DNA from 4 places in the Streptomyces sp. NPDC101776 genome. Region 3 is predicted to be linked to each of the others. Evidence: riboswitches for the same ligand, from Rfam matches in the RefSeq annotation. Region 3 holds a riboswitch; each other region holds the start of a gene.
What was found. A riboswitch is a leader RNA that binds a small molecule or an ion and turns the genes downstream of it on or off. The one in region 3 is predicted to bind cyclic di-AMP.
Positions count from the first base shown of each region.

Region 1: it holds a riboswitch for cyclic di-AMP, as region 3 does, so the genes downstream of both, ACIRRY_RS25690 (transglycosylase SLT domain-containing protein) here and ACIRRY_RS31860 (M23 family metallopeptidase) in region 3, are expected to answer to the same signal.
Region 2: it holds a riboswitch for cyclic di-AMP, as region 3 does, so the genes downstream of both, ACIRRY_RS34470 (transglycosylase family protein) here and ACIRRY_RS31860 (M23 family metallopeptidase) in region 3, are expected to answer to the same signal.
Region 4: it holds a riboswitch for cyclic di-AMP, as region 3 does, so the genes downstream of both, ACIRRY_RS02870 (peptidoglycan DD-metalloendopeptidase family protein) here and ACIRRY_RS31860 (M23 family metallopeptidase) in region 3, are expected to answer to the same signal.

Region 1 covers NZ_JBIWMV010000008.1:227,970-232,172, forward strand. The annotation lists partial or broken gene ACIRRY_RS25680 (peptide MFS transporter) at 1-172, shown strand, start outside; gene ACIRRY_RS25685 (CocE/NonD family hydrolase) at 201-2,195, shown strand; cyclic di-AMP (ydaO/yuaA leader) riboswitch at 2,427-2,628, shown strand; gene ACIRRY_RS25690 (transglycosylase SLT domain-containing protein) at 2,634-3,101, shown strand; gene ACIRRY_RS25695 (HAD family hydrolase) at 3,098-3,916, opposite strand; gene ACIRRY_RS25700 (LacI family DNA-binding transcriptional regulator) at 4,023-4,203, opposite strand, start outside.
Region 2 covers NZ_JBIWMV010000014.1:183,493-187,695, reverse strand. The annotation lists gene ACIRRY_RS34480 (septum formation initiator family protein) at 1-104, opposite strand, end outside; gene eno (phosphopyruvate hydratase) at 212-1,498, opposite strand; gene ACIRRY_RS34470 (transglycosylase family protein) at 1,791-2,495, opposite strand; cyclic di-AMP (ydaO/yuaA leader) riboswitch at 2,505-2,677, opposite strand; gene ACIRRY_RS34465 (transglycosylase family protein) at 2,871-3,854, opposite strand; gene ACIRRY_RS34460 (cytochrome P450) at 4,056-4,203, opposite strand, start outside.
Region 3 covers NZ_JBIWMV010000012.1:175,674-179,876, reverse strand. The annotation lists gene ACIRRY_RS31870 (M16 family metallopeptidase) at 1-286, shown strand, start outside; gene ACIRRY_RS31865 (M16 family metallopeptidase) at 283-1,671, shown strand; cyclic di-AMP (ydaO/yuaA leader) riboswitch at 1,873-2,030, shown strand; gene ACIRRY_RS31860 (M23 family metallopeptidase) at 2,044-2,799, shown strand; gene ACIRRY_RS31855 (GntR family transcriptional regulator) at 2,988-3,683, shown strand; gene ACIRRY_RS31850 (HPr family phosphocarrier protein) at 3,845-4,126, opposite strand.
Region 4 covers NZ_JBIWMV010000001.1:658,732-662,934, reverse strand. The annotation lists gene ACIRRY_RS02880 (TetR/AcrR family transcriptional regulator) at 1-474, shown strand, start outside; gene ACIRRY_RS02875 (SGNH/GDSL hydrolase family protein) at 761-1,546, opposite strand; gene ACIRRY_RS02870 (peptidoglycan DD-metalloendopeptidase family protein) at 1,738-2,679, opposite strand; cyclic di-AMP (ydaO/yuaA leader) riboswitch at 2,684-2,842, opposite strand; gene ACIRRY_RS02865 (alpha-galactosidase) at 3,148-4,203, opposite strand, start outside.

The DNA of each region.
Region 1 (4,203 bases), on a different contig from region 3:
GTTCCTGTCCCTCGCGCTCGCGAACGGCATCCAGGCCCAGACGGTGAAGCTCTACGACGACGTCTCCAAGCCGGCCTACTTCGGCGTCAACGGCGCGATCGCGGTGGCCGCCGGCCTCGCGGTGATGGCCGCCGCGCCCTGGCTGCGCCGCACCATGCACCCGGTCCACTGAAGCCCACACAACCCCAGGGGGCACGCTCATGCGCATCCGTACGTCCTTCCCCCACGAGACGACCCATGAGGACCTCCGCATCCCCCTTGCGGACGGAACACGCCTCTACGCGCGCGTGTGGCGCCCGCTGACGGACGAGCCCGTGCCCGCGCTCCTCGAATACCTCCCGTACCGCCTGACCGACTGGACCGCGCCCCGGGACGCCCAGCGCCACCCCTGGTACGCGGGCCACGGCTACGCCTCCGTCCGCGTCGACGTGCGCGGCCACGGCAACAGCGAGGGCGCACCCGGCGACGAGTACGACGCCCAGGAACTCGCCGACGGCGTCGAGGTCGTCAACTGGCTTGCCGCGCAACCCTGGTGCACCGGCAAGGTGGGCATGTTCGGCATCTCCTGGGGCGGCTTCAACTCCCTCCAGATCGCGGCCCTCGCGCCGGAACCCCTGAAGGCGATCGTCACGGTCTGCTCGACCGACGACCGCTACGACAACGACGTCCACTACATGGGCGGTTCGGCCCTCGCGGTCGACCTGCACGCCTGGGCCGCCACGATGCTCGCCTTCGTCGCACGTCCGCCGGACCCCGAGTACGCGGGCCTGGTCTGGCGCGACCTGTGGCTCAAACGCCTCGAACAGATCGACCCGTTCATCCACACCTGGCTCGCCCACCAGATCCGCGACGACTACTGGAAGCACGGCAGCGTCTGCGAGGACTACGGCGCGATCCAGGCGGCCGTCCTCACGGTCGGCGGCTGGCACGACCCGTACCGCGACACGGTCCTACGGCTCGTCCACCACCTCCCGCCCGACCGGGTGCGCGGCCTGATCGGCCCGTGGTCCCACCAGTACCCGGACCGGGGCCTGCCGCCGGGCCCCGCGATCGGCTTCCTCCAGGAGACCCTCCGCTGGTGGGACCACTGGCTGAAGGCCAAGGACACGGGCGTCACCACCGACCCACTGCTGCGCGCCTACGTCAGCGACTCGCATCCCCCGGCCACGGTCTACGACACCCTGCCGGGCCGTTGGGTCGGCGAGCCCGCGTGGCCCTCGCCGAACGTGAAGACGACGACGTACGGCCTCCGGGGCGCACCCGTGATCGTCCGCTCCCCCATGCACACCGGTGTGGACGCGGGCCGTTTCTTCCCCTTCGGGAACGACGCCGACCTGCCGCCGGACCAGCGGGACGAGGACGCGCGCTCCGCGTGCTTCGAGTTCGAGGTGCCGGCCGAGACATGGGTGCTGGGGCGGCCGAGGGTACGGCTGCGGCTGACGAGTGAGGTGGAGCGCGGGCAGGTGATCGCCCGGCTGTGCGACGTAGCCCCGGACGGCGCCTCGACGCTGGTCACCCGGGGTGTGCTGAACCTGTCGGCGCGGCACGGACGGGACCGGGCGGTGCCGTGGACTCCGGGTGCCACGGAGGACGTGACCTTCGAGCTGAACGGCATCGGGCACGCGTTCCCGCCCGGGCATCGCATCCGGCTCGCGGTGTCGTCGGCGTACTGGCCGTGGATCTGGCCGCAGCCGGAGTCGGCGGCGGGGTTCACGCTGGACCCGGAGGGGAGCGCGCTGGAACTGCCTGTGCGGGAGCGGGAGTTGACGGCCGGGATTCGCTTCGAAGAACCCGAGGAGGCGGCGCCGCTCGGGGTCAACTACCCCGCCACGCTGGACGAGCCCCGCCCCGAGCGTCTGGTCGTACGGGATGTGGCGAAGGGCGAGTGGCGGCTGGAAGTCGACCCCCGGTACGGCGGCACGCGCGTGTATCCGGACGGCCTGGAGTTCACCGAGGACGCGCTGGAGACGTACACGATCGACGAGGACGACCCGTTGTCGGCGCGTACGCGGTCCGACTGGTCGATCCGGCTGCACCGGCCGGAGCTGGGATGGGACACGACCGTGCGGACGCGGTCCGAGATTACTTGCGACGAAACGGACTTTATTAGCTCCAATGAGGTCATCTGCACCGAGGGTGAAGAAGTGATCTTTCATCGCACATGGGAGAAAAGGATTCCGAGAACTGCCAGTTGAGGCCGAATGCCCGATTTGCCGTTCTTAATCCTCCCGTGAGTTGGGTCACGCGTTTCTGTGCGTGACCTGTGTTCCTGTGTGTTCGCGTTTCCCCTTGCGGCGATTGCCAGTTGACCCTTGGCTCGCGCAAAGGATCAAGTGCCCCATACGCCTCAGACCAAGGTCAATAGGGGTGAGGTGTGATTCCGCCACTTGTTCCGGACATGTGCTCTCGCATAGTTTCCCGGCCTGTCGGGTGGAACGCCGAATCCTGCCGCCGCCCGATATCCCAGTCACGAACATCTCGCACGGCAGGAGCGGGGGAACCAGGTAAGTCGCCGGACCGGTCATGTCGACCGGGACGGCTTGGGGTTAAGTCACGTCCGTGAGGGCGCGGCCGGGCACCTCCCAGCCCGAACCCGACAGCTCACCTCGCAGGCGACGGAGAGGAACCTCGTCATGCCTGCATCCGCTCAGTCCCGCCGCACCCGTCTCTTCCGCACGCTGGCCGTCGCCGGTACGGGTGCCGCGATCATCGCCCTGCCGATCGTCGGGGCGACCACCGCCTCGGCGGCCACGACCTCCACGACCACCGCCGCCGGGTACTCCAACACCCTTGACGGGTGGATTCGTGAGTCCCTCGCGATCATGGCGCAGAAGGGGATTCCGGGGACGTACAACGGGATCTACCGGAACGTGATCCGTGAGTCGTCCGGCAACCCGTACGCGATCAACAACTGGGACTCCAATGCGGCGGCCGGTACGCCGTCGAAGGGGTTGCTCCAGGTGATCGACCCGACGTTCAACGCGTATCACGTGGCCGGGACTTCGTTCGATTCGTATGACCCGGTCGCGAACATCACGGCTGCGTGCAACTACGCGGCGGCGGTGTACGGGTCCATCGACAACGTGTACGGCGCCTACTAGAAACCGGCGGCGAACAGCAGTCTTTCGAGGACGACGGCGATGCCGTCGTCCTCGTTCGACTTCGTCACCTCGTCGGCCACTGCCTTGAGTTCGGGGTGGGCGTTGGCCATGGCCACGCCATGGGCCGCCCAGTCGAACATCGGGATGTCGTTCGGCATGTCGCCGAAGGCGATGGTGTCCGAGGGGGTCAGGCCCAAGTGGCGGGCGGCGAGGGCGAGGCCTGTTGCCTTGGTGATGCCCAGTGGCTGGAGTTCGACGGTGCCGGGGCCCGACATGGTGACCGAGGCCAGGGAACCGACCACCGAGCGGGCCGTTGCCGCCAACTCGTCGTCCTCCAGGGCCGGGTGACGGAGCAACACCTTGCTGATCGGTTCGCACCACAAGTCGTCGCGCTTCCCCACCCGCACCGCGGGCAGCGTGGGGTGCGGCATCAAGTAGCCGGGCTCGATGAGCGTGAGGCCGTCCACTCCGTCCTGGTCGACCGCCGCGTACACCTGGCCCACCTCCGCCTCGATCTTGCCGAGCGCGGTCTCCGCCAACTCCCGGTCCAGGGTGACCGACCAGAGCAGACGGTCCGCGCCGGCGTCGTACAACTGCGCGCCCTGTCCGCACACCGCGAGCCCCCTGCTGCCGAGGTCTTCGAGGAGCGGTCGCACCCTCGGGGCGGGCCGGCCGGTGACGACGAGGTGCCGGGCGCCGGCCGCTGTCACCCTCGCGAGTGCGATGCGGGACCGGTCGGAGAGTGTGTCGTCGCCGCGCAGCAGCGTTCCGTCCAGGTCGGTGGCGATCAGTGCATATGCGAGGGGTGCGGCCATGATCAGAGAATACGGATGGAACGCCCCACCGACTCGACACGAACCGGACGGCTCCTGCCTTCACATGCGTCGACCCGTGTTCCGGTTGCTTTGACAGTTACGGCGGTTATGCCGACTCCCGGATCACCAGTTCGGTGGGCAGGATCACGCCGGCCGTGTCCTCGCCGGCGATCTGCGCGAGGAGCATTCGCACCATTTCCGCACTGATGCGGTCGTAAGGCTGGCGCATGGTCGTGAGGGCCGGAGTGATGGAGGTCGCCGCCGCCGAGTCGTCGAAGCCTCCGACA
Region 2 (4,203 bases), on a different contig from region 3:
GCCTGCCGCTTGGTCTGGGAGCGGTAGACACGGGCCGCCGTCTGCTCGCCGAGCAGCTTGAGCCTGGTCGCGGTGGAGAACCGGTCCCGGTCCTTCACGGCCATGTCCCGCCTCCCCTTCACACGTGCGTACGTCCCCGTACACGGTACGGGACCGGGTGCGGGGACGTACGTACGACTGGCTAAGGATTGACCCGGTGGAACCCTGGGTCTCAGCCCTTGAAGCGCGGGAAGGCGCTGCGGCCCGCGTACTCCGCCGCGTCGTCGAGGATCTCCTCGATGCGCAGGAGCTGGTTGTACTTGGCGACGCGGTCCGAGCGGGCCGGGGCGCCGGTCTTGATCTGGCCGCAGTTCACCGCGACGGCGAGGTCGGCGATGGTGGTGTCCTCGGTCTCGCCGGAGCGGTGGGACATCATGCACTTGAAGCCGTTGCGCTGGGCCATCTCGACGGCGTCCAGGGTCTCGGTCAGCGAGCCGATCTGGTTCACCTTGACGAGCAGGGCGTTCGCGGTGCCCTCCTCGATGCCGCGGGCGAGGCGCTCGGGGTTGGTGACGAAGAGGTCGTCGCCGACGATCTGGACCTTGTCGCCGATGCGGTCGGTGATGACCTTCCAGCCGGCCCAGTCGTCCTCGTACAGCGGGTCCTCGATGGAGACGAGCGGGTAGGCCGCCACGAGCTCCTCGTAGTACTCGGTCATCTCGGCGGCCGAGCGGGACTTGCCCTCGAACTCGTACTTGCCGTCCTTGTAGAACTCGGACGCGGCGACGTCGAGCGCGAGCCCGATCTGCTCGCCGGGGATGTAACCGGCCTGCTTGATGGCCTCGATGATGAGGTCGAGGGCGGCGCGGTTGGACTCCAGGTTCGGGGCGAAGCCGCCCTCGTCGCCGAGGCCGGTGGACAGGCCCTTGGTCTTCAGCACCTTCTTGAGGGTGTGGTAGACCTCGGCGCCCCAGCGCAGCGCCTCGGAGAAGGACTCCGCGCCGATCGGGGCGATCATGAACTCCTGGATGTCCACGTTCGAGTCGGCGTGCGAGCCGCCGTTGAGGATGTTCATCATCGGAACGGGCAGCAGGTGCGCGTTCGGACCGCCGAGGTAGCGGAAGAGGGGCAGGTCGCTGGCCTCGGACGCGGCGTGCGCGACGGCGAGGGAGACGCCGAGGATGGCGTTGGCGCCGAGCGAGCCCTTGTTGTCGGTGGCGTCCAGGTCGAACATCGCCTGGTCGATCAGGCGCTGCTCGGTGGCGTCGTAGCCGACGAGCTCCGGGCCGATCTGCTCGATGACGGCGAGTACGGCCTTCTCGACACCCTTGCCGCCGTAGCGGTTGGGGTCGCCGTCACGCAGTTCGATGGCTTCGAAGGCGCCCGTGGAGGCGCCGGACGGAACGGCGGCACGACCCGTGCTGCCGTCGTCGAGGCCGACCTCGACCTCGACCGTGGGGTTGCCTCGGGAGTCCAGGATTTCCCGGGCTACGACGACGTCGATGGACGGCACGAGCATCTCCTTCTTGGGGTCTGACGCGGCTACGGCAACACCGCAGCGGCTCTGCGAGACGAGCCTAACCGGCTCGGGGCGATTGGCCATCCGGTCGGCCGCCTGATGGACAGAACCGAGAGTAAATTGTTTCCGAACGGAACAAAAAGGTTCCCTGAAGGGGACACAAAAAGCCCCGCTCCGGTGCGTACGGGGGAACACGCACCGGAGCGGGGAGCCCGTGGGGGACGGGGGTGACCCTCACGAGGTCTCCATGGTGCGGTCCACGGATGTGAGGGCGCTGTGGTTCAGCTGAGTGCTACTTAAGGTGGAGCTGCTGACCCGGGTAGATGAAGTCGGCGTCGTCGATGATGCTCTTGTTCAGCTTGAACAGCTGCTGCCAGCCGCCCTTCACCTTGTGCTTCTCGGCGATGGAGCTGAGGGTGTCGCCCTTGACGACCTTGTACTCGCCGTCACCCTTCTTGACCTTCGTGCCGGTCGGGGTGGTGACGGTCTTCTTGGCGGCCGGGCGCTCGGCGGAGCGGGAGGCGGTGGTGTCGGTGGTGGAGCGCTCGGTGGTGCTCTTGCTCGACGAGCTGCTGCTGTTCGAGGAGCTGGAGGAGCTGCTGCCGCCGGAGTAGGCGGCGCCCGACAGGCCGGTGCCGCAGGTGGGCCAGGCACCCTTGCCCTGGGCCGCGAGAACCTTCTCGGCCACGGCTATCTGCTGGGACTTGGAGGCCTGGTTCGCGGTGGAGGCGTAGGCGGTGCCGCCGTACGCGGCCCACGTCGAGGCGGAGAACTGCAGACCGCCGTAGTAGCCGTTGCCGGTATTGATGGACCAGTTGCCGCCGGACTCGCAGCTGGCGACCGTGTCCCACTCGGAGGCGGTGGCGGCGGAGGCGCTGCCGGTCGCCATGAGCGGGGCGGCGATGGCGACACCGGTCACGCCGGCGAGCGTGGCGACGCGGGTAGACCGCTGAAGAACTGTCGGACGGCGGTGCTTGCCCTTGCTGGAAAACAGCATGGAAGATCCCAATCCCCTCACCGACGCCTACGAGGTGAGCTGTCGGGTTCGGGCCGTGTGAGTTGCCCGGCCGCACACCTCTCGGTGCGCGACTTAACCCCAAGCCGGTTCCGGTGTCTCTCGACTCCCGGGCCCGGCACTTACCTTGGGTCCCCCGCTCCTGCCTACGGCGCTTGACGCGACGACTGTTCCCGGAGGCCGCTGGCAGGACTCGGCGTGTGCGGCAGCCGGGGCTCGTGGTGACGAGCGGCCTCGACCGTAGACAGGGAACCCACGGGATTTCAAAGACGATCAGGGCTTCTGAGACTCATCCCACACTTTCACCAAAGCGGACATTCAGCGCGAAGCGTGACGCGAACTCCCGCTGTTCTCTTGCTACTTTTCGTCCGCTTCCGTACCGACGTCCAAGGTCTGACCGGCGGCGATCTGGGTCGGATCGGCGCCTATCACCTTTTTGTTCTCGTCGTAGAGCGCGCGCCATCCGCCGTCGAAGCCAAGGGAGTTCGCGATCGACGCGAGGGAGTCGCCGGCGCGGACGGTGTACGTCTGCGCCGTCACGCTCTCCTCGGCACTCGCCCCGCGATGCTTGCCGCCACTCGCCTCACTCGCGTCACTCGTGGAATCGTCGAGCGCACCGGTGTCGACGAGGCTCGACTTGCCCACCGCCTGGGCCGAGTTGTCCGATTCGTCGAGTTTTGGAGAGGTGGCGACCGAGCTGTTGCCGGTCGAAGGAGTGGTGGACTTGTCGGACTTGGCGGGGTTGTCCGTCGCGGTGGGCGAGGGACTGCTCGACGAGTCATCACCGGAGCCGGCGGACGAATCGGATGAATCAGATGAAGTCGAGTCCGTGGTGCCGGAGTCGGACAACCCGGAGGAAGCCGACGAGTCCGACGAACCCGAGCCGGATCCGGAGTCGGAGGGGTCCGTCGCGCCGGCCGACGGCGAGTCGCTCGCGAGGCCGGTGTCGACGTTCGTCGAACCCGAGTCCGTGGTGAGGCCGGCGATCAGCGCACAGGTGGTCCAGGCGGAGGTGCCCTTGTCGTCGAGGACCTTCTCGGCGACGGCTATCTGCTGGGAGCGGCTGGCCAGGTCGGCGCTCGGGGCGTAGTCGAGGCCGCCGTACTTGTCCCACTCGTCCTGGGACATCTGGAGCCCGCCGTAATAGCCGTTGCCGTCGTTCTCGCTCCAGGAGCCGCCGCTCTCGCACTCGGCGACCTTGTCCCAGGTGGTGCCGTCGGCCGCGTTCGCGGCGGCGGCGCCGAGGAGTGGAATGGCGATGGCGGAGCCGGTCACCCCGGCCGCGACGAGGAGAGCCGGAGCCTGACGGGGGCGACGGTGACGACCGTTCCCGGAGAGCATGCGGAGGCCTTTCGCGTGACGGCGGGGGGATCGCGCGACGGGTGGTGCGGGGCGCCGCGCTGGTACGTGAACGTAGCCGCAGTCGATCACTTGTCACAAGTTAATGCCACGCAGATCACGTGAAGATCACAGAGTTGAAGAACTGTCATGTTTGGGTTTACGTGGCGAGATGACCCGTTGGGTCCTGATCTGGGGCTGGTTCTAGGGAGTTGGAGTGGCCGCTCGGGGGGTGAACTCCACGGGCAGGGTGCGCAGTCCGCGCATGATGAGGCCACCGCGCCAGCGCAAGTCGGCCGGGTCCGCGGCGAGTTGCAGGTCGGGGAGGCGGGTGAGGAGGGTGGCGAGCGCG
Region 3 (4,203 bases):
GCGCGAGTGGCTGGACCGGCTGGGCACGGTCGCGGGCCGTGCGGACGAACTGTGCCGGTACGCCGTCCTGTTCGGCGACCCGCAGCTCGCCCTGACCGCCGTGCAGCGCGTCCTCGACGTGACGGCGGAGGAGGTCCAGGAGGCCGCCAAGGCCCGTCTGCGCCCCGACAACCGCGCGGTGCTCGTCTACGAGCCGATCGCGGACGAAGACGATGACGACGACGCAGCCGCCGCCGACGAAGCAGCGGCCGAGGCCACCGACGAGAACGAGGAGGCGGCCAAGTGACCGAGCTCGCCACGATGGAGTTCCACCCGCAGCCCCAGGCCGGCGAGGCCAGGCCCTGGGCCTTCCCGGCGCCCGAGCGCGGGACGCTCGGCAACGGCCTGACCGTGCTGCGCTGCCACCGCCCCGGCCAGCAGGTCGTCGCCGTAGAGGTGCTCCTGGACGCGCCCCTGGACGCTGAGCCTGCCGGCCTGGACGGTGTCGCCACGATCACCGCGCGTGCCTTCTCCGAGGGCACCGACAAGCACTCCGCCGAGGAGTTCGCCGCGGAGCTGGAGCGCTCCGGCGCCACCCTCGACGCGCACGCCGACCACCCCGGGCTGCGCCTGAGCCTGGAGGTCCCGGCCTCGCGCCTGGCCAAGGGGCTCGGTCTGCTGTCCGACGCCCTCAGGGCGCCCGCCTTCGCGGACAGCGAGGTCGAGCGGCTGGTCCGCAACCGCCTCGACGAGATCCCGCACGAGACGGCCAACCCGTCCCGCCGCGCGGCCAAGCAGCTCTCCAAGGAGCTGTTCCCGGCGACCTCGCGCATGTCGCGCCCGCGCCAGGGCACCGAGGAGACCGTCCAGAAGATCGACTCCGGAGCCGTACGCGCCTTCTACGAACGGCACGTCCGCCCCGCCACGGCCACCGCAGTGGTCGTCGGCGACCTCACCGGCATCGACCTGGACGCGCTGCTCGCGGACACCCTGGGCTCGTGGACGGGCTCCACCGCGCAGCCACGCCCCGTGCCGCCGGTGACCGCCGACGACACCGGGCGGGTCGTGATCGTGCACCGTCCCGGCGCCGTCCAGACGCAGCTGCTCATCGGCCGCGTCGGATCCGACCGGCACGACCGCGTGTGGCCCGCGCAGGTGCTCGGCACGTACTGCCTGGGCGGCACCCTCACCTCCCGCCTGGACCGTGTCCTGCGCGAGGAGAAGGGCTACACCTACGGTGTGCGGGCGTTCGGCCAGGTGCTGCGTTCGGCACCGGACGGCACGGGCGCGTCGATGCTCGCCATCAGCGGCTCCGTGGACACCCCGAACACCGGTCCCGCGCTCGACGACCTGTGGACGGTGCTCCGCAAGCTCGCCGAGGGCGGACTCACGGACGCCGAGCGGGACATCGCCGTACAGAACCTCGTCGGGGTGGCGCCGCTCAAGTACGAGACCGCCGCGGCCGTCGCGAGCACGCTGGCCGACCAGGTCGAGCAGCACCTGCCTGACGACTACCAGGCGACGCTCTACCAGCAACTCGCCGCGACCGGCACCGTGGAGGCCACCGCGGCGGTCGTGAACGCCTTCCCGGTGGACCGTCTGGTGACGATCCTCGTAGGCGACGCGGAGCAGATCAAGGAGCCCGTGGAGGCCCTCGGTATCGGCGAAGTGACCGTCGTTCCGGCGGAGTAGACGCGGTAGCTGCACACGCGCGTGGGGAGCCCTGGTGACTGAAGCGTCACCAGGGCTCCCTATTGTCCGAATTGGGGGAGAGGTTGCCTGTCTGCCCTGTGGCATGTGCAACAAAAACCGTGATCCGTTTGGGGATTGAAAGTGGCCCCCTTTAGCGTCAACCCGGCTGTCCGTCAGGCACCGCGCCGCACTCGTGGCACCGGACAGTCATCGCCGAGTCCCCGTACGGCGCGAGCCAGGGGAGCCGGGGACCCACGTCCCTGGGGTGAATCGGACGCCCGCGCACCGCGAGGGAGTCCGTAGGAGACCTTCCTGCTCCGAACCCGTCAGCTAACCCGGTAGGCGAGAAGGAAGGAAAGGACCAGCCACTTCATGGCGTTCACCCGCGCCACCGGGAAGCACCGTCGCCCGAGCCGGACCCACCGCACCACCGTTCGTGCCGCGAGTGTCGCGGCTCTCGCCACCTCCGGCGTCGTAGGCACCCTGGCCGCCGCCCCGGCGTTCGCCGCGGAGCCCGCCCCCGAACAGACCGGCCTCACCCCCGTCGTCGCCATCAACGACTCCGTGGCCGAGAAGATCGACGCCCAGGCCGCCGCACAGCGGGAGGCCGCCGCCGAGCAGCAGGCCAGGGAGACCGCCCGCGCCAAGGCCGCCGCACAGGCCAAGGCGGCCCGCGAGGCCGAGGTGCGCGCCGCCCGCGAGGCCGAGCGCAAGAGGCTCAACACCTTCGTCGCGCCGGTCGCCGGCTCCTATGTGTCCACCGGCTACAAGACCGGCGGCTCCCTGTGGTCCTCCGGTGCCCACACCGGCATCGACTTCCACGCCTCGACCGGCACCTCCGTGCACGCGGTGGGCTCCGGCACCGTCGTCGAGGCCGGCTGGGGAGGTTCGTACGGCAACGAGGTCGTGATCAAGATGGCCGACGGCATGTACACCATGTACGGCCACCTGTCGTCCATCGGTGTCTCGGTCGGCCAGACGGTCACCCCGGGCCAGCAGATCGGCCTCTCCGGGGCGACCGGCAACGTCACCGGACCGCACCTCCACTTCGAGGCCCGCACGACCGCCGAGTACGGCTCGGACGTCGACCCCGTCGCCTACCTCCGCAAGCACGGCGTGAACGTCTGACGACACGGCGCCGCACTTCCTGAAGCCCCAGCCCGCCCGGCCGGGGCTTTCGGCGTTTCCGGAGCCCACCTGTCCAAAAAATATCCATGGATTCCGGCCCGCCATCGGAAATTCCCGCTCATTGCAATAGAGTCACGGAACACACGTCAATCGTCGACGTTTCACGGGGATTAAGGCGGAGGTCGGACATGCGTATTCCGGCGCACTCGGTATGCACGGCGATCCGGGACGACATCGTCGCCGGTGTCTACGAGCGCGGCGGCAGGCTCACCGAGGAACTCCTCGCGCGCCGGTACGGCGTCTCGCGCGTCCCCGTGCGGGAGGCCCTGCGCACGCTGGAGGCCGAGGGGTTCGTCGTGACCCGGCGGCACGCGGGCGCGTGCGTCGCGGAACCGACCGAGCAGGAGGCCGCCGACCTGCTGGAGATGCGGATGCTGTTGGAGCCGCTCGGTGCCTCGCGGGCCGCCCAGCGGCGCACCGAGGCCCACCTGAAGGTGCTGCGCGGCCTCGTCAGGCTGGGCCAGGAGCGCGCCAGGCGGGGCAACAGCGAGGATCTGCGCTCCCTGGGCAGCTGGTTCCACGAGACGCTGGCACAGGCCTCCGGGAGCCCCGCGCTGACCTCGATGCTGACCCAGCTGCGGCACAAGATCGCCTGGATGTACGCGGTCGACGCACCGGCCAACCCCGTCGAGTCCTGGGCCGAGCACGGGGCCATCGTGGACGCGGTGGCGCGCGGCGACAGCGAGCGCGCGCGGGCGATCACCGCCCTGCACACCGAGCGGGCCGGCACCGCGCACCGGCTGCGATTTCCCGGCGGGGCGGGCGGCGCGGACCGTGTGAGGACTTCGCAACCTCCCGTAAACATGTCGGGTCTGCGGCATTAACACGGGCGCCGTATACAAAGAGAGGATAATTCGCGGGGGATTATTTCTGCTGCCCGCAAATGGAATTGCGAAGGGCTCGCCCGGTAATTCGGGCGAGCCCTTCGAGGTTGCGGCACATCGGTTTTGCGGCGAAATCACCGCAACCATCAATTGCGGGTTGTTCAGACAGTCTCGGGGAGTTCCTCGAGACCCTCCGCGACCAGTTTCGCCAGTCGGTCGAGGGCCGCGTCCGCGCCCTCGGCGTCCGACGCGAGGACGATCTCCTCGCCGCCCTGGGCGCCCAGGCCCAGCACCGCGAGCATGGAGGCCGCGTTGACGGGGTTGCCGTCGGCCTTGGCGATCGTCACGGGGATACCCGAGGCCGTGGTGGCCCGGACGAAGATGGAGGCGGGGCGGGCGTGAAGGCCCTCCGCCCAGCCGACGTTGACGCGGCGCTCAGCCATGTGATGCTGCCCTTCAGAGTCTCAGGGTTGTCTAGACCAGTTTCCCACACGTGAAGCGAGCCCGGACCGGTCCCGTG
Region 4 (4,203 bases), on a different contig from region 3:
CTCTATCACTTCTCGACCAAGGAGAAACTGGTCGCCGCCGCGTTCACCTTCGCCGCGGAGGACGATCTCGCGCATCTGCGCAAGCTGCTCGGCCGCCGTACGACCGCGCTGCGCCGGCTGCGGGCGGCGGTGCGCTGGTACGCGCCGACCGGGCAGGCCAAGGGCTGGCGGCTGTGGATCGAGGGCTGGGCGGCGGCGCTGCGTGAGCCCGCCCTCCTGGACGTCACCCGGGATCTCGACCGGCAGTGGAAGCGGGCGCTCGCGGAGGTCGTCGCCGAGGGGGTGACCGCGGGCGAGTTCCACTGCCCGGACCCGGCCACCACCGCCCTGCGCCTCACGGCGCTCCTCGACGGACTCGCCGTACAGATGACGGCGTACGCGGGAGCGGTGTCGCGGGCGCGGGCCCTGGAGTGGGTCGACGAGGCCCTGGCCCGCGAACTGGGCCTGGACCGGGCCGCGTTGACGGCGTCCTGAGCCGTCCCTCCGTAGGCACTCGGTTCAGTTCGCAGACCGTGGTACCCGTGACGGCGAGGTCGTGGACCTCGGCGCGGGGCTACGCTGCGGGCACGCGGACAGGCGCGGGCACGCGAAGGAGGTTTTTCCGGCAGCCGGGGACAGGGGGACGGTTCGGGGACATGTCACCACCCCGGCCCACCCATAGCCGTTCACCGCTCCCGCGCGGTCACCTCACCGGCCCCCCGGTTCCGCGGCCGCACCCGCCACCCCGCGGGCCCTTCACCCGGCGGAGCCTCACGCCCCGTCAAGCCACCCAGTCGATCCGCATCTTGATGTCGTCCGGCGACAACGCGCCCTTCGCCTCCGCATGGTCCCCGGAGGACTCGCCCCGCAGCCGGCGGCCGATCCACGGCACCAGGTACTCGCGTGCCCAGTGGACGTCGTCGCGCCGGATGTCGAGCGTGCCGCGCGGGGGCAGCGGCGGCCAGGGCTGGTCCGGGTCGGCCGGGATCTCGACACCGAGGACCTGGCCGGCGCGGAGCGCCACGCGCGTGTGCCCCTCGGGAGAGAGGTGGAGCCGGTCGCCGTCCCAGGCCCGCCGGTCCTGGACCGTCTTCAGGGACCACAGGTCGAGCACCGGACAGCCGTAGCGGTCGGCGATGGCCCGCACATGTCCGTTGTAGGTGGCGATCTTGCCGCGAAGGTGCTTGAGCACGGGCACGTTGCGGGTGTCGAAGCCGGTCGTCACCATGACGGTGCCGACGGCGGCGGTGAGGTCGGCGACCGCGCGCTCGAAGCGCTCGGCGACCTCGTCGGGGTCGGTGCCCGGACGGATGATGTCGTTGCCGCCCGCGGCCAGGGAGACCAGGTCGGGGGCGATCTCCTTGGCCCGGGTGAGCTGGTCGGCCACGATCTGGTCGAGCAGCTTCCCGCGCACCGCGAGGTTGGTGTACTCGAAGTCGCCCTCGGGCCGCCGGTCCGCGAGCAGTACCGCGAACCGGTCGGCCCAGCCGACCATCGCCCCGTCGGGCCCAGGATCGCCGACGCCCTCGGTGAAGCTGTCCCCCACCGCCACGTACGACCCGATCACTGATCTGTTGTCACTCTTCGAATCGTTAGCCACGGCAACCATAATTCACCCTGGAGTGTGACCTACGCGATCGTAATATGGGGTTGACGGGCGGTGAGATAAGCCACTTGTAAAGTGTTGTCCAAAGTCGGAATAAGCCCCTGATCAGGGGCGTTCACGCCGGGAACTGCCCTGACCGGGGTTCCGAGAGGTCAGCCGACGGTGACGCCGTGCGAGCGCAGGTAGGCGACCGGGTCCACGTCCGAGCCGTAGTACGGCGTCGTCCGGATCTCGAAGTGCAGGTGCGGGCCGGTCACGTTGCCGGTCGCGCCGGAGAGGCCGATCTGCTGGCCCTCGGTCACGGTCTGGCCGGCCGAGACGGACAGCTGCGACATGTGGGCGTACTGCGAGTACTCGCCGTCCGCGTGCCGGATCACGACCTCGTTGCCGTAGGCGCCGTCGTAGGCCGCCGAGACGACCGTGCCCGCGGCGACCGCCTTGATGGTGGTGCCGGTCGGGACGACGAAGTCGACACCGGTGTGGTAGCCGCTGGACCACATGCTGCCCGCGACGTGGTAGCCGGTGCCGATCGTGCCGCCGGTCACGGGGAGGGTGTAGCCGCTGGAGGTGCTCGTGCTGGTGCTGTCGTCGCTCTGGGTGGCGGTCGTCTTCTTCGACGAAGACGAAGAAGACGAACTGGAGGACGAACCGGACGACTTGGTCGTGCTCGTACCCGTGTCCGCGCCGGTGCCCGTGCTCGTGCCCGTCGCGGCCTTCTTGCCGAGGGAGAGCTTCAGGCCCGGGTGGATCAGCGACGGATCGCCGCCGATGGCCTCGCGGTTGTCCTGGTAGATCTTCTTCCAGCCGCCGGTGACGTCCTGCTCCTCGGCGATCTTCGCGAGCCAGTCGCCGGCCTTCACCGAGTACGTCTTGACGCCCTCGGTCTTGGCGGTCGCCGCCTTCTGCGTCACCGTCTTCTCAGTCGCCGGAACCGACTGAACGGCCTTTTCCGGAACGGAAGTCGTGGTGGCGGCATGAGCGCCGGTCGCCCCCATGAGCGGAAGGGCGAGTGCCGCGCCGCCCGTTCCGGCCACGGCTATCGAGCGGGAGAAACGCTGGGACTTCGGACGGCGGTGCTTACCCTTGGCGGGCATGACGAATTCCTCTCCGGCGCCTGCGGGGTGAGCTGTCGGGTGCGGGCTGGAGATGCCCGGCCGCGCGCTGGTCGCGGCTTAACCCCAAGCCCGTTCCGGAGACCGGAACAGGCGTCTTACCTGTGGGTCCCCCGCTCCTGCCGCATACGGGTGGGTGTGCGGAGTCCGGTCGGCGGCAGGATTGGGCGTCCGTCCGGATTGGTGGCGAACGTAAGCGAGGAAGACGCAAAGGGACAAGCAGGAGGTTCCACGGATATGCGTTCCTTGTGATCCCCTGTGGGAATTTACAGTCACCCTCCGTGAATTCCCACCGGACTCAACCCCTCAATTCCCCTGCAAAAGCACGCCAATTACGTGAACATGACGAACGACGTACGGTCACGAATATGACGCTGATCACGTGCGTTCCCCTCAGGTTCCTTTATTCCAGAGCGAGTTGGCACGAAGGCTGCAATTAGGACAGAAGGCTCAGATGCGACGCAGCCGGATAACCGTCGCATCGAGGTCACCGCGCAGCCCAGTACGCAGCCCGTGGTGCAACAGGACCGCACCCCTGTGGACTTCACCCGTTTCGAGGCATTCGTACGATGCTGTCGGGTCGAGCCCGCGCAGCCGGAGCGCCGACAGGGGCTCTCCGTAGTGCTGCGCCTGGAGGAGGGCGAGGACGACGGTCTCGTCGCCGCGCACGTACTGCACGGCGCTCAGTCCGCCGCTCGGCGCGCGCAGCCGGTGGAGGTCGCCGTGCTGCACGAGCGGCCGGATCTCCTTGTAGAGGTCGACCCAGCGGCGGGCCTCGGTGAGGTCCTCGTCGGTCCACTCCGAGAGGTCGCCACCCACACCGAGCACCCCGGCCATGGAACTCACGAACCGGAAACGCAGGCTGCTGACCCGGTCGTTGAGTTGAGTGTTCGGGCTGTCGGTGACCCAGGCGGCCATCACGCGCGCGGGGTGGATCTGGCTGAAGCCGTGCTGGATGGCGAGCCGGTCGAGCGGGTCGGTGTTGTCCGAGGTCCACACCTGGTCCGTACGGCTCATGATGCCGAGGTCGATCCGGCCGCCACCGCCCGAGCAGGACTCGAAGGCCACGCCCGGGTGAGCTTCCCGCAACCGGTCCAACAGGGCGTACAGGGCCCGCACATGGTCGACCCAGAGACGCTGCGGATAGGCGTCGCCGGGCCAGCCCGCGTCGGTGAAGCAGCGGTTGAAGTCCCACTTCACGTAGTCGATCGGGGCACTGGAGAGCAGCCCGTCGAGCTGCTCCCAGAGGTACTCCTGAACGTCCTCGCGGGCCAGGTTGAGGACGAGCTGATTGCGGAACTCCGTCCGCTTTCGTCCCGGTTGGAACTGCACCCAGTCGGGGTGCGCGCGGTACAGGTCGCTGTCCGGGTTGATCATCTCGGGCTCGACCCAGATGCCGAACTGCATGCCCAGCGCGTGCACACGGTCGGCGAGCGGCTTGAGACCCGCCGGGAAACGGTCCGGGTTGGGGGTCCAGTCACCGAGCCCGGCACGGTCGCTGGTGCG